One region of the Microbispora sp. H10670 genome, then DNA from elsewhere that is predicted to be linked to it. Evidence: predicted binding sites of a transcription regulator. Region 1 holds the regulator's gene; the other holds the start of a gene.

Region 1 (7,183 bases):
CGACCCCTTCGACCCGACCGTGCACGAGGCCCTGCTGCACAGCTACTCGGCGGAGGTGACGGAGCCGACGTGCGTCGAGATCCTCCAGCCGGGCTACCGGATCAACGACCGGATCCTGCGCCCGGCCCGGGTGGCCGTCGCCGAGCCGAGCGAGGAGGAGGCGCCGCGCGACGCGGCGGACGACTCCGGCGCCGCCGATGGATCCGACGAGAACTGAACAGCCCGGGGTCTCTCCCGATCGGGAAGGATCGGGAGAGACCTCAGTCACTCCCCTTTCGTGTGAAGGAAGCGATAGATGAGCACCAAGGACTACTTGGAAAAGGACTACTACGCCGTCCTTGGTGTGCCCAAGACCGCGAGCGCCGAGGAAATCAAGAAGGCGTACCGCAAGCTCGCCCGGCAGTACCACCCCGACGCGAACCCCGGCAACAAGCAGACCGAGGAGAAGTTCAAGGAGGTCTCCGCGGCCTACGACGTGCTCTCCGACGCCAAGCGGCGCAAGGAGTACGACGAGGCGCGCACGCTGTTCGGGTCCGGCGTGGGCGGGTTCACCGGCGCGGGTGGCCAGCGGCCAGGCGGCGGCAGCTTCAACTTCGACCTCGGCGACCTGTTCGGGGGCTCGGGTTCGGGCGAACGGATCGGGGACCTCTTCGGCGGGCTGTTCAACCGGGGTGGCGGCCCGCGCACGACCACCACCACCGGCCGGCCACGGCGCGGCCAGGACGTCGAGTCCGAGGTGACGCTCGCCTTCGGCGAGGCGGTCGACGGCACCACGGTGTCGCTCCGGCTCACCAGCTCGTCCGCCTGCGCGGCCTGCGGCGGCACGGGGGCGAAGGCCGGCACCACGCCGAGGGTCTGCCCGACCTGCGAGGGAACCGGGGCCGCCAGCCGCAACCTCGGCAACTTCGCCTTCTCCGAGCCGTGCCGCGACTGCCGCGGCCGGGGCCTGGTGGTCGACGACCCCTGCCCCGTCTGCGAGGGCAGCGGGCGCGGCAAGAGCACCCGCACGATCCAGGCGCGCATTCCCGCCGGGGTCGGCGACGGCCAGCGCATCAGGATCAAGGGCAAGGGCGCGCCGGGTGAGAACGGCGGCCCGGCGGGCGACCTCTACGTGCTGGTGCACGTGAAGCCGCACCCGGTGTTCGGCCGCAGCGGGGAGAACCTGACCGTCACGGTCCCCGTCACCTTCCCCGAGGCCGCGCTCGGCGCCGAGATCAAGGTGCCGACGCTCAAGGGCATGCCGGTGACCCTCCGAATCCCCGAGGGCACGCCGAACGGGCGGACCTTCCGGGTGCGCGGGCGCGGGGCCCCGCGCAAGGACGGCACCAAGGCCGATCTGCTGGTCACCGTCCAGGTGATGGTGCCGCAGAACCTGGACGACAAGGCCCGCGCGGCCCTTGAGGAGTTCAGGAACGCGACCGAGGGGCCGGACCTCCGCGAAGAGCTGATCAAGCAGGCCAGAAGCGAGTGAGCCGATGGATGCCAGGTTTTTCGACATCTCCGACGACACACCTGTCTATGTGATCTCCGTGGCCGCCCAGCTGTCCGGGCTGCATCCGCAGACGCTCCGCCAGTACGACCGGCTCGGCCTCGTCAGCCCCGGCCGTACGGCGGGGCGGGGACGGCTGTACTCCACCCGGGACATCGTGCTGCTGCGCGAGGTCCAGCGGCTCTCCCAGGAGCACGGCATCAACCTCGCCGGCATCAAGCGCATTCTCGAACTGGAGACGGAGAACCTGCGCCTGCGCGAGGAGGTCACGCGGCTGCGGGGTGAGCTCACCATGGTGCGGGCACTGGTCCGCTACGAACTGCCACCTGCCTGAACCTGCCACCTGCCTTAACGGGGAATCGAGGCATCGACATATGGACTACAAGTTCACCCAGAAGAGCCAGGAGGCCCTGTCGGCGGCCGTGCGCCGCGCCGCGGCCGACGGCAATCCCGAGGTGGCGCCCGCCCACCTCCTGACGACCCTCCTGGCGCAGAACGGCGGCATCGCCGCCTCGCTGCTGCAGGCCGTCGGCGCGGACCCGGCGAGGCTGCGCGCCCAGGCCGAGGAACTGCTGAGCCGGCTGCCCAAGGCGCAGGGCTCCACCGTGAGCGCGCCGTCCAGCTCCCGCCAGCTGCTGACCGTGATCAACACGGCCGCCCAGCGGGCCAAGCAGCTCGAAGACGAGTACGTCTCGACCGAGCACCTGCTGGTCGGGCTGGCGACCGACGGAGGACAGGTCGCCGACCTGCTGAAGGGCGTGGGCGCCACCCCCGACGCGCTGCTGGAGGCGTTCGAGAAGGTCCGCGGGCACGCGCGGGTGACCAGCGAGACGCCGGAGGACACCTACCAGGCGCTGGAGAAGTACGGCGTCGACCTCACCGAGGCGGCGAGGGCGGGCAAGCTCGACCCGGTCATCGGACGCGACAGCGAGATCCGCCGGGTCGTCCAGGTGCTGTCGCGCCGCACCAAGAACAACCCCGTGCTGATCGGCGAGCCCGGCGTCGGCAAGACCGCCGTGGTGGAGGGCCTCGCCCAGCGGATCGTCGCGGGCGACGTGCCCGAGAGCCTGCGCAACAAGCGTCTCGTGGCGCTCGACCTCGGCGCGATGGTCGCGGGCGCGAAGTACCGCGGCGAGTTCGAGGAGCGCCTCAAGGCCGTGCTCACCGAGATCAAGGAGAGCAACGGCCAGATCGTGACGTTCATCGACGAGCTGCACACGATGGTCGGAGCGGGCGCGGCCGAGGGCGCGATGGACGCGGGCAACATGCTCAAGCCCATGCTGGCCCGCGGCGAGCTGCGGATGATCGGCGCCACCACGCTCGACGAGTACCGCGAGCGCATCGAGAAGGACCCGGCGCTGGAGCGGCGCTTCCAGCAGGTCTACGTCGGCGAGCCGACCGTCGAGGACACGATCGCGATCCTGCGCGGGCTCAAGGGCCGCTACGAGGCCCACCACCAGGTGCAGATCTCCGACAGCGCGCTGGTCGCCGCCGCGACGCTCTCCGACCGCTACATCACCGCGCGCTACCTGCCCGACAAGGCCATCGACCTGGTGGACGAGTCGATGTCGCGGCTGCGCATGGAGATCGACTCGCGGCCGGTGGAGATCGACCAGCTCCAGCGGAGCGTGGACCGCCTGAAGATGGAGGAGCTCGCGCTCGCGAAGGAGACCGACGAGGCCAGCCGCCAGCGCCTGGAGAAGCTCCGCGAGGAGCTGGCCAACCGCCAGGAGGACCTCAACGCCCTGGTCAGCCGGTGGGAGCGGGAGAAGGCCGGCCTCAACAAGGTCGGCGAGCTGAAGAAGCAGCTCGACGAGGCGCGTGGCGCGGCCGAGCGGGCCCAGCGCGACGGCGACTTCGAGGCCGCGTCCCGGCTCATGTACGGCGACGTGCCCCGCCTGGAGAAGGAGCTCGCCGAGGCCACCAGGGCCGCCGAGTCGGCGGAGGCAGAGGCCGAGCCGATGGTGAAGGAGGAGGTCGGCCCCGACGACATCGCCGAGGTCATCTCCTCGTGGACCGGCATCCCCGCCGGGCGGCTGCTGGAGGGCGAGACCGCCAAGCTGCTGCGGATGGAGGACGAGCTCGGAAGGCGCCTCATCGGCCAGCGCGAGGCCGTGCAGGCCGTCTCCGACGCCGTACGGCGGGCCCGGGCCGGCATCGCCGACCCCGACCGGCCGACCGGCTCCTTCCTGTTCCTCGGCCCGACCGGCGTCGGCAAGACCGAACTGGCCAAGGCGCTCGCCGAGTTCCTGTTCGACGACGAGCGGGCCATGACCCGCATCGACATGAGCGAGTACGGCGAGAAGCACAGCGTCGCCCGGCTGGTGGGCGCGCCGCCCGGTTACGTCGGGTACGAGGAGGGCGGCCAGCTCACCGAGGCCGTACGGCGCAGGCCGTACACGGTGGTGCTGCTGGACGAGATCGAGAAGGCCCACCCCGAGGTCTTCGACATCCTGCTCCAGGTGCTCGACGACGGCCGGCTCACCGACGGGCAGGGCCGCACGGTCGACTTCCGCAACACCATCCTGATCCTCACCTCGAACATCGGCTCGCAGTTCCTCGTCGATCCCACGATGGAGGGCGAGAGCAAGCGCGAAGCGGTGCTGAACGCGGTGCGGGCCTCGTTCAAGCCCGAGTTCCTCAACCGGCTCGACGACATCATCGTGTTCGACGCGCTGGGCACCGAGGAGCTGTCGCAGATCGTGGACCTGCAGGTCGCCCGGCTCGCCAAGAGGCTGTCCGACCGGCGGCTGAGGCTGACGGTCACCCCCGCCGCCCGGGACTGGCTCGCGCTGACCGGCTACGACCCGCTGTACGGCGCGCGCCCGCTACGCCGCCTGATCCAGTCGGCGATCGGCGACCGGCTCGCCAAGGAACTGCTGTCGGGAGCCATCCGGGACGGCGACGAGGTAATCGTCGACATCGACGAGGCGGGAGACACGCTGAAGATCGGGCCCGCTCGGTAAGGTCTTCTCCACCATTGCGGCAAGCGCGCCCCGCCCTTTTCCCTCGCTGCTACGTTCGGCGTTCGTCGGACTACCGTACGCGATCAGGGGGACGTGGATGTCCAGGACATCACGAAGTATTCGAGGGCGGTGCGCGGCGCTCGCGGCGGTCACCGCCGGAGTGAGCTGGCTGACCTGGGGCACGGCGATGGCGAAGGACGGCGCGTCGTCCGACGCCTGCCGTCCCCGAAACCACGACATCACAGGCCACGACGTCACGGGCCGCGACGCCACGGGCCATGACAGCACGGACCAGGGCGTCACGCGTCACGAGATCGCGCGGCGCGAGGCCACGGACCGGAACGTGAGGGGCGTTCCGGCCACCCTGGCCCCGGCGGCGGGCGTCCTGAGCATCGCGGACGCCGCCGGATCCGCCGCCGGGCAGGGGCACCGCTCGCTTCCCGGCAGGCCCGTCCCGGATCCGGCCGTTCCCGGGGTGGCCAAGCCCGTCCTGCCGGCCCTGACCGCTTCTCGGGCACTGCCGGGCACGTCGTCCGCCAGGGCGCTGACAGGCCTGGTGCCGAGGACCGGAAACGCACCAGCCGCCGGAGCCGCGCCGGTCCGCGTGCCCGGCGCGGCCGGCACGGGCGGCGGCCGCGCGGCGGGTGTTCCCAGCGCGGCCGGCCGCGCGGCGGGTGTTCCCAGCGCGGTCGGCCGCGCGGCGGGTGTTCCCAGCGCGGTCGGCGGCGCGACCACCCCGGCAGCGGCCGGCGTACCGGCGAGGTCTCTCCCCGTCGGCCTGGCCACCGCTCCGTCAGCGGCGAAGCCGATCTCCGCCGGCACATCGGTCCTCCCGTCGTCGACGAAGCCGATATCCCTTGGCACGTCCGGGCTTCCGTCGGCCACGAAGCCGCTCGCCGCGGGCGCCTCGGCCCTCTCGTCGCCCGCGAGGTCGCTCACGGCACCGGCGGCGACCGTGGCGGGGTCGCGTGTGCCGGCCGCCGCGCCTGTCGCGAACTCCGGCACGCTGCTTCCCGCCAGGAGCGCCGTTCCGCTCCTCGCCGTCGCGCCGGCCAGGCCCAGCGCCTCGGACGCGGCCTGCCCGCCACAGGCGCCGCAGGGACTACGCGGCGAGCCGGCCGAGCAGGAGCGGGTGCGTCCCCTCACCGAGGGGCGGCCGCGGGCGCGTCGGCACCCGAGGCCGGAGGAAGAGGCGGGCAACGCCGGCAGGCAGAGCCGCGCCGCCCACAACCCCGCCGTCCGCAACCCCGCCGCCCACAACCCGGTCGCCCACAACCCCGCGGGGCAGAACCCCGCCGGGCAGGGGTCCGCCGCACGCCCCGCCGGGCAGGGGTCCGCCGCACGCCCCGCCGAGCAGGGGTCCGCCGCACGCCCCGCCGAGCAGGCCGGACTGACGCCGCAGAGCAGCACCGTCAGCACCAGTTCCCAGAGCGGCGCCTCCGGTCAGGAGCAGACCACCGAGACCTTCCCACGCAAGCACCCGCACCGCAGGCACCATCCCCACAAGCAGGACGGGACGCCGGAGCAGGCCGCGAACCAGGCGGGCCGGCCGGCGAGCGCGGCCCAGGAGGACACCGGGACGGCGACCGAGCGGAAGAACGGCGCCGGGCACAGGCGTCAGCGCGACGACGCCGCCGCACCGGCCCAGGCCGGAAGGCCGCAGGCCGCCGGCCAGGACAGAACGGCACAGGGCAAATCAGCACAGGGCAAGGCAGCACAGGGCAAGTCAGCACAGGGCAGGAAAATCGCACCGGCCGTCCAGCCTGAGACGGTGGGCGGCAGGCGCGTTCCGCGTCTCCAGCCGCGCGAGTACCCCCGGGCCGCCGCGCACCCGCAGGGCGGCGACATCACCACCCCCGCCGCCCTCACCAGGGCGACGGGCACGCACGGGGTGACCGACTTCGCCGCCGCGACCGGGAACAGGATCCTGCCCTGACCCGGCACACGACAAAGGGGGCCGTGACACACGGCCCCTTTCTCGTTCCCGGGACAGCAGTGCTCACAGGCGACCGACCGCGATCGGCTACGGCGCTCCGCTTCGAGGAGCCGCGACTGACACGCAGCCCCTGTCTCATTCCCGGCACACCAGTGCCACAGGCGACAGCCGTGACACCTCGTTCCCGGGATGCCGGAGCTCTCAGGGGACCACCACGGATTCGTCGCCGGTGCTCGGATACGGGCGGTCGGCGGCTCAGCGGGTGATGTCGAGAAGGGCGTCGAGGTCGTCCTCGGGCAGCCCGAGATCGACCCGGATGCGGTAGCGGGTGCGCAGCAGCGAGTCGCGGATGCCCGAACCGGTGGGGCCGCAGGCGCGGATGCCTTCGGTGGCCCAGTCGTGCGCCGCCTCCGCGTCGCCGTACGCGACCAGGGTCTCGGCGATGGTGAGCGCGGTGGCCGGGTTCCAGTCACCCGCCCGGATCGCCGCGATCATCGCTCTGGCCTCGTCCGGCCGGTCCAGCTCGAACAGGGTGTCGGCGATACCGGCGCGTGGATCCACCTGCACCTCACCCCCGTCCTCGATGGCGCTCTGGTAGCGGTCCAGCGCGGCGGCCGGCTGGCCGGCCTGGCGCCACTCCTCCGCCGCGAGCATGAGGATCGCCGCCCTCGACATCTCGCCCGACTCGTACCCCTGGGCCAGCGCATCGAGGCGACGGGCGAGGGCACCGTGGTCATCGAGCAGCAGGGCCTGTTCGAGCAGACGGTCCACCTGCTCATTTGTCACATGTGC
Region 2 (7,183 bases), on a different contig from region 1:
GCCGTACGGCGCAGGCGCTTGAGGTCGGAGCGCTGTTTCTTGGCCGCCAGGCGGCGCTCGACCGCGCCCCTGGAGGGCTTGGTGGAACGGCGCCGCTTGGGCGGCGGCGCGATCGCGTCGCGGAGCAGCGCGGCCAGCCGTTCCCGCGCCGCCTCGCGGTTGCGCAACTGCGACCGGTGCTCCGAGGCCGTCACCGTGATCACACCGTCGACCAGCCGGGGGGCGAGCCGTTCGAGCGCGCGCGCCCGAAGCGCCGGGCCGAGGGCGGTCGTGCGCGCGACGTCGAAGCCCAGCTCGACCCGGCTGTCGGTGGTGTTGACGCCCTGGCCGCCCGGGCCGGACGAGCGGGAGAAACGCCAGGTCAGCTCGGCCTCGGGCACGACGATCGAGCCGCGGACGTGCAACGGGCCTGTCATGGCGATTCCTCTTCGGTCGGACGGGCGGGGCGAACAGGGGGATTAACGGACCGGACGAACAACTTATCCACGTAGATACCACTGGCGCGCGTCATTTATCACCGTAAACGCGGCTTGTGGTTGTCACGGTCCAGCGCCTCGTGCACAGTGACGTCCGGAAAACCGGGACCTCCGGAAACCGGGCGACATTGTGGGGCGGGAGCATGACCTCGATCGTCGGCGTGCACGGCATAGGCAAGTACCACTACTACGAGGACGCCGGCGGATCGGCGGACGGTGCCGCCGCGGCCGTGCGGGCCAAGTGGAACGCCTACCTGCACCAGGGACTGGGCGGCTGGGCGGGCGGCGCCGGCGACTACTTCACCGAGATCGCCTACTACGCCCACCATCTCCACAGCGGCCCGCCCCGGCCGGTCCGGCAGATGGGCACGCCCTCGAAGCTGGTCTTCGCCGACTGGGCCGCCCAGCTCGGCGGCCCGTTCCGGGACGCGGCGGGGGAGTCGCTGACCGGCGTCGCGCACCTGCTGGCCGAGTGGCTGCTGGCGAGGCTGGGCCCCGCGGCGGTGCGCTTCGCGCAGGACTTCTGCCCGGAGGTGGCCACCTACCTCGGCGGCGGCGCCCCGCGCGTACGGGCCCGCGACACGGTGGCCGACGTCATCCGCCGGCGCCGGCCCCGGGCGGTCGTCGCGCACTCCCTCGGCAGCGTGGTCACGTACGAGGCGCTGTGGGCCCATCCCGACCTGTCCGTCGACCTGCTGGTCACGCTGGGCAGCCCGCTCGGCATGCGCCGCGTCGTGTTCGACCGGCTCGCCCCCGTGCCGGTCCGGGGCCGGGGAGCGCGCCCGCCGGGCGTGCGCCGCTGGATCAACATCGCCGACAAGGACGACATCGCCGCGATCCCGGCCGCGCTGGCGTCGTGCTTCGACGGGGTCGAGCGGGACGTCTCCTGCGACATCGACTGGCTGGACTTCCACACCGTGCGCAACTACCTGCGCTGCGGAGGCGCCAACGAGTACCTGAAGCCCTTCGTGACCTGAGTCGCGCACACGCGTTATGATCGTACGACCATGAAGACTGTGCTTTTCGACTACGGCAACGTCGTCTCCCTCCCCCAGGCCCCCGAGGACGTCGCCCGCCTGGCCTCGTACGTCCCAGGGGCCGAGCCCGGGTTCGAAGACCGCTACTGGGAGGTGCGGCTCGACTTCGACCGGGGTTCGCTCGACCCGGCCGCGTACTGGTCCCACGTGTACGGCAGGCCGATGGACGGCGCCGGCCTGGACGAGGTCGTCGCCCTCGACGTGGCGAGCTGGTCGCGGCCCAACGAGGAGACGGTGGCGATCGTCGACGAGCTGGCCAAGGTCGGGGTGCCGATGGCGCTGCTGTCCAACATGCCGGTCTGCGTCGCCGAGGGCATCGACGTGCTGCCGTTCATGCGGCCGATCGGCCCGCGTTTCTACAGCGGCCGGATGGGTCTGGTGAAGCCGGAGGCGGAGATCTTCCACGAGACGGTGGCCTGGCTCGGGGTCGCCCCCGGCGACCTCGTCTTCGTGGACGACCGGCTGGAGAACGTCGCCGCGGCCGAGGGGGCGGGGCTCGCCGCCGTCCACTTCCGCGACGCCGCCGCGCTGCGCGAGGACCTGAAGACGCTTCTCGGCTGAGCGCGGCCGCTCCACGACCGTGTCCGGCCACCCCGCGTACGGGGCGCGGGGGGTGCGTGAACCCCCGGGTCAGGTGCCCGAACTCGCCGGAGGGCGGGAGCCGAGCGGCCGAGCCTCGCCGGCGGGTTCGGGCGCGGGCGGCCCGGCCGTCCGGGCGGCGAGGACGTTCGTCCTGATCGTGACGAAGGCGACGACCGCCGCGACGGCCATCATGACCGCGCAGACCAGCATCGACGTGTGGAACCCCCGGGTGAACGCGGCGGGCGACTCGTAGGCGTCGCCCGTCAGCCCCACGAGCGGCGGCACGGCGGCGACGGCCAGCAGCCCGCCCGTTCTGGCCAGGGCGTTGTTGACCCCGCTCGCGACCCCCGCGTACCGCTCCTCCGCCGTGGCGAGCACCGTCGCGGTGAGGGGAGCGACGGCGGTGGACAGGCCGAGCCCGAAGACGCACGCCGCGGGCAGCACGTCGGCCAGGTAGGACGCGCCGGGGCCGATGCGGCTCATGAGCAGCAGCCCGGCCGCGCACAGCAGGATCCCTCCCGTCATGGGCAGGCGCGGGCCGATCCTCCCCGCCAGGTCGCCGGCCCGGGACGACAGCAGCAGCATGAGGATGGTGACCGGGAGCATCGCCGACCCGGCGGCGATGGGTGACATCCCGGCCGACACCTGGAGCTGGACGACCAGGAGGAAGAACACCAGCCCCATCGCCGCGTACATGACCAGCGTGACGACGTTGACGGCGGTGAACTCCCGCGAGGCGAACACCCCCACGGGGACGAGCGATCGGGGAGAGCGCCGGATCTCCACCACCACGAAACAGACGGACAAGGCGATTCCGGCGGCCAGCGGCACCAGCCCGTCACCCGCCAGGATCAGGCCGTACGTCAGGCCGGCCAGCGCGGGGGCGGCGAGGACGGTCCCGAGCACGTCGAAGCGGCCGTGCGGCCCGGCGTCCCTGGTCTCGGGCACGTGCCGGGCGGCGACGCCGACCACGACGGCCGCGAGCGGCAGGTTGAGCAGGAACACCCACCGCCAGCCGGCCGCCTCGACGAGCCACCCGCCGAGCAGCGGCCCGACGGCGGCGGCCACGCCGCCCAGCCCCGACCAGGCGCCGACGGCGCGGGGCCGGTCGTCCGGCGCGTAGCTCGCCTGGATGATCGCGAGGCTGCCGGGGATCAGCAGGGCCGCCCCGATGCCCTGGAGCGCGCGGGCGAGCACGAGCACGGGGGCGTTCGGCGCGATCCCGCAGAGGGCGGAGGCCACGGCGAACCACACCACCCCGACGACGAAGATCTTGCGCCGGCCGAGCCGGTCGCCCAGCGACCCGCCCAGCAGGATCAGCGCGGCCATCGTGAGCGTGTAGCCGTTCACGGTCCACTGCAGGCCGGACATCCCGGCGTCGAGGTCGCGCCCGAGGGCGGGGAGGGCCACGTTGACCACGGTGCCGTCGAGGGTCGCCAGGGACGACCCGAGGACCGTGGTGAGCAGCACCCACCGGCCCGTCGCCGAGCGGAGTCGGATATGCCCGGATTCCATGCACGCCATCATGCGCCATCCGAAGGTGTGGACGCGTCGCGGAATCGGGGGATCATGCAGCGATTACACGATTACGATCGCTCACAGCGAACTGACGCAGAACAGGGAACAGGGACGGGCTCCTGTTAGTTGAGTCGGCATAACTCAACCCCATTGGAGTGCTGATGTCCCAGGTCCTTCCCGTCCTCCCGCTCGACGACGAGGTCGTCCTGCCCGGCATGGTCGTTCCCCTTGACCTGTCGGCCTCCGAGGTCCGCGCGGCCATCGACGCCGCCCGGGCCGGTGGAGAGAGCACGGTCCTGCTGGTGCCCCGCGTCGACGGCCGCTACGGCCCGGTGGGGGTGAGCGCCGTCGTGGAACAGGTCGGACGGCTGCCGGGCGGCGAGCCCGCGGCCGTCGTGCGCGGCGTGCACCGCATGCGCGTCGGCACCGGCACCACCGGCCCCGGCGCGGCGCTGTGGGTCGAGGCGACGGTGCTGGAACCGGTCGCCGCCGGGCCGAGGGCCGGTGAACTGGCCAAGGAGTACAAGGCTCTGACCACCACGATCCTGCAGAAGCGGGGCGCGTGGCAGGTCGTCGACGCCGTCAACCAGATCACCGACCCTGCCGTCCTCGCCGACAGCTCGGGGTACGCCCCCTGGCTGACCATCCAGCAGAAGCTGCTGCTGCTGGAGATCGCCGACCCCGCGGAGCGTCTCGACAAGCTCGTCGGGTGGGCCCGCGACCACCTCGCCGAGATGGACGTCGCGGAGACCATCCGCAAGGACGTCCAGGAGGGCATGGAGAAGCAGCAGCGCGAGTTCCTGCTGCGCCAGCAGCTCGCCGCCGTACGCAAGGAGCTGGGCGAGCTGAGCGGCGACCCCTCCGACGAGGAGGAGGACTACCGGGCCCGCATCGAGGCCGCCGACCTGCCCGAGAAGGTCCGGGAGGCGGCGCTCAAGGAGGTCGCCAAGCTGGAGCGCACCTCCGACCAGTCGCCCGAGACCGGCTGGATCCGCACCTGGCTCGACACGGTGCTGGACGTTCCGTGGAACGTCCACACGACCGACTCCTACGACATCGCGGGCGCCCGCGCGGTGCTCGACGCCGACCACACCGGCCTCGACGACGTGAAGGACCGCATCGTGGAGTACCTCGCGGTCCGCAAGCGCCGGGCCGACCAGGGCCTCGGCGTGGTCGGCGGGCGCCGCAGCGGCGCCGTGCTCGCGCTGGCCGGCCCTCCCGGGGTCGGCAAGACCTCCCTCGGCGAGTCGGTCGCCCGCGCCATGGGCAGGAAGTTCGTCCGGGTCGCCCTGGGCGGCGTGCGCGACGAGGCGGAGATCCGCGGCCACCGGCGCACGTACGTCGGGGCGCTGCCGGGCCGCATCGTCCGGGCGATCCGCGAGGCGGGCTCGATGAACCCCGTCGTGCTGCTGGACGAGATCGACAAGGTCGGTGCGGACTACCGGGGCGACCCGACGGCCGCGCTGCTGGAGGTGCTCGACCCGGCGCAGAACCACACCTTCCGCGACCACTACCTGGAGGTCGAGCTCGACCTCAGCGACGTGCTGTTCCTCGCGACGGCCAACGTCCTGGAGCAGGTGCCCGGACCGCTGCTCGACCGGATGGAGCTCGTCACGCTGGACGGCTACACCGAGGACGAGAAGGTCGCCATCGCCCGCGACCACCTGCTGCCGCGCCAGCTGGAGAAGGCGGGCCTCACCACCGCCGACGTGACGGTGGAGGAGGCGGCGCTGCGCCGCCTGGCGGGCGAGTACACCCGCGAGGCCGGCGTCCGGTCACTGGAGCGGTCGATCGCCCGCGTCCTGCGCCGGGTGACGGCGAAGGTCGCCCTCGGCGAGACGGAGCTGCCGGTGACGGTCGCCCCCGATGACCTGGTCGCCCACCTGGGCCGGCCGCGGCACGTGCCCGAGTCGTCCCTGCCGGAGGCCCGCCAGCGTACGGCGGTGCCGGGCGTGGCCACGGGCCTCGCGGTGACCGGCGCGGGCGGCGACGTCCTCTACGTCGAGGCGTCGCTGGCCGACCCCGAGACCGGGGCGACCGGCGTCACGCTCACCGGGCAGCTCGGTGACGTGATGAAGGAGTCGGCGCAGATCGCGCTGTCCTTCCTGCGGTCGCGCGGCGCGGAGCTGGAGCTGCCGGTCGGGTCGCTCAGGGACCGGTCGGTGCACATCCACGTGCCCGCGGGCGCGGTGCCGAAGGACGGCCCGTCGGCGGGTGTCACGATGACCACGGCCCTGGCCTCCCTGCTCTCGGGCCGCCCGGTCCGCGGTGACGTGGCGATGACCGGCGAGGTGTCCCTCACCGGCAGGGTGCTGCCGATCGGCGGGGTCAAGCAGAAGCTGCTCGCCGCCCACCGGGCCGGGATCACCACCGTGCTCATCCCCGCGCGCAACGAGCCCGACCTGGACGACGTGCCGGCCGAGGTGCTGGCCGACCTCACCGTCCACGCGGTGAGCGACGTCCGCGAGGTCCTCGACCTGGCCCTGACCCCCGCCACGGTCACGCGGCAGGCCGTCGCCTGACCGCCGGCTGATCGCCGCCAGGCGGTCGCAGGGCCGGCATCGGCATCGGGCGCCCGGAGCGCTGCCGGTGAGCGGCGGCACCGCCCGGAGGCTCCTGCGCACGGCGGTCGCCCACGTGAGGCCCGCGTCCCGTCCCGGGACGCGGGCCTTGTCGTGTGACAAAGGGCACATTCCAGGTCTGGAATACCGGAAGGCTCACGGGTGGTTTCAGCTGGTCGTGAGCGTACCGAACCTGATGAACCCGCCTCGACGCGAGTGTCCCACGGGCTGAGCCCCTGGTCCTCCCGCCCCTCCCGCGAAGGCGTACACCCGATGACGCTCTCCTCGCCGTCCGATCCGGTCACGCTCCGGATCGCGCGCCCGCCCGTTCCGACCGGCACGCAGCAGCCGTACGCGTTCTCCGGAGACAGCAAGTGATCACGGTTACCGGCCTGCGCAAGGCCTACGGCGACGTCGTCGCGCTCGACGGCGTCGACCTGCACGTCGGCAGGGGAAAGGTCTTCGGCGTGCTCGGACGCAGCGGCGCCGGCAAGAGCACCCTGCTGCGCTGCGTCAACCTGCTCGAACGCCCCGACGTGGGCGTGGTGACCGTCGACGGACGCGAGCTGACCACCCTCGGCGCGGCCGATCTGCGCCGCGCCCGGCAGCGCATCGGCATGATCCACCAGCACTTCGCGCTGCTGTCGTCGCGCACGGTGGCGGGCAACGTGGCCTTCCCGCTGGAGGTCATGGGCGTCGGCCGGGCCGCCCGGGCCCGGCGGGTCGCGGAGCTGCTCGACCTCGTGGGCCTGGCGGACCGGGCGGGGGCCTATCCCGCGCAGCTGTCCGGCGGGCAGAAGCAGCGGGTCGGCATCGCACGGGCGCTCGCGGCCGAGCCGTCCGTGCTGCTGTCGGACGAGGCCACCTCCGCGCTCGACCCCGCCACGACCCAGTCGATCCTGGCCCTGCTCCGGCGGCTCAACCGGGAGCTGGGGCTGACGATCCTGCTCATCACCCATGAGATGGACGTCATCAAGGCCGTCTGCGACTCCGCGGCGATCATGAGTGA

Evidence for each region. Region 1 encodes HspR, which represses chaperone genes until heat shock. Its sites were predicted from a motif close to ANTTGAGTCNNNNNGACTCAANT; they were not measured.
Region 2: a site for HspR is predicted at 3,738-3,760, ahead of lon (endopeptidase La). Genes of this name have one in related genera too.

Annotation. Positions count from the first base shown of each region.
Region 1 is NZ_JABBWW010000001.1:205,681-212,863, forward strand. Features, by position in the region: gene grpE (nucleotide exchange factor GrpE) at 1-217, shown strand, start outside; gene dnaJ (molecular chaperone DnaJ) at 296-1,471, shown strand; gene HHX33_RS01040 (heat shock protein transcriptional repressor HspR) at 1,476-1,823, shown strand; gene clpB (ATP-dependent chaperone ClpB) at 1,864-4,455, shown strand; gene HHX33_RS01050 (hypothetical protein) at 4,553-6,391, shown strand; gene HHX33_RS01055 (tetratricopeptide repeat protein) at 6,647-7,183, opposite strand, start outside.
Region 2 is NZ_JABBWW010000006.1:340,669-347,851, forward strand. Features, by position in the region: gene arfB (alternative ribosome rescue aminoacyl-tRNA hydrolase ArfB) at 1-416, opposite strand, end outside; gene HHX33_RS12175 (hypothetical protein) at 620-1,453, shown strand; gene HHX33_RS12180 (HAD-IA family hydrolase) at 1,484-2,074, shown strand; gene HHX33_RS12185 (MFS transporter) at 2,144-3,610, opposite strand; gene lon (endopeptidase La) at 3,775-6,135, shown strand; gene HHX33_RS12195 (methionine ABC transporter ATP-binding protein) at 6,549-7,183, shown strand, end outside.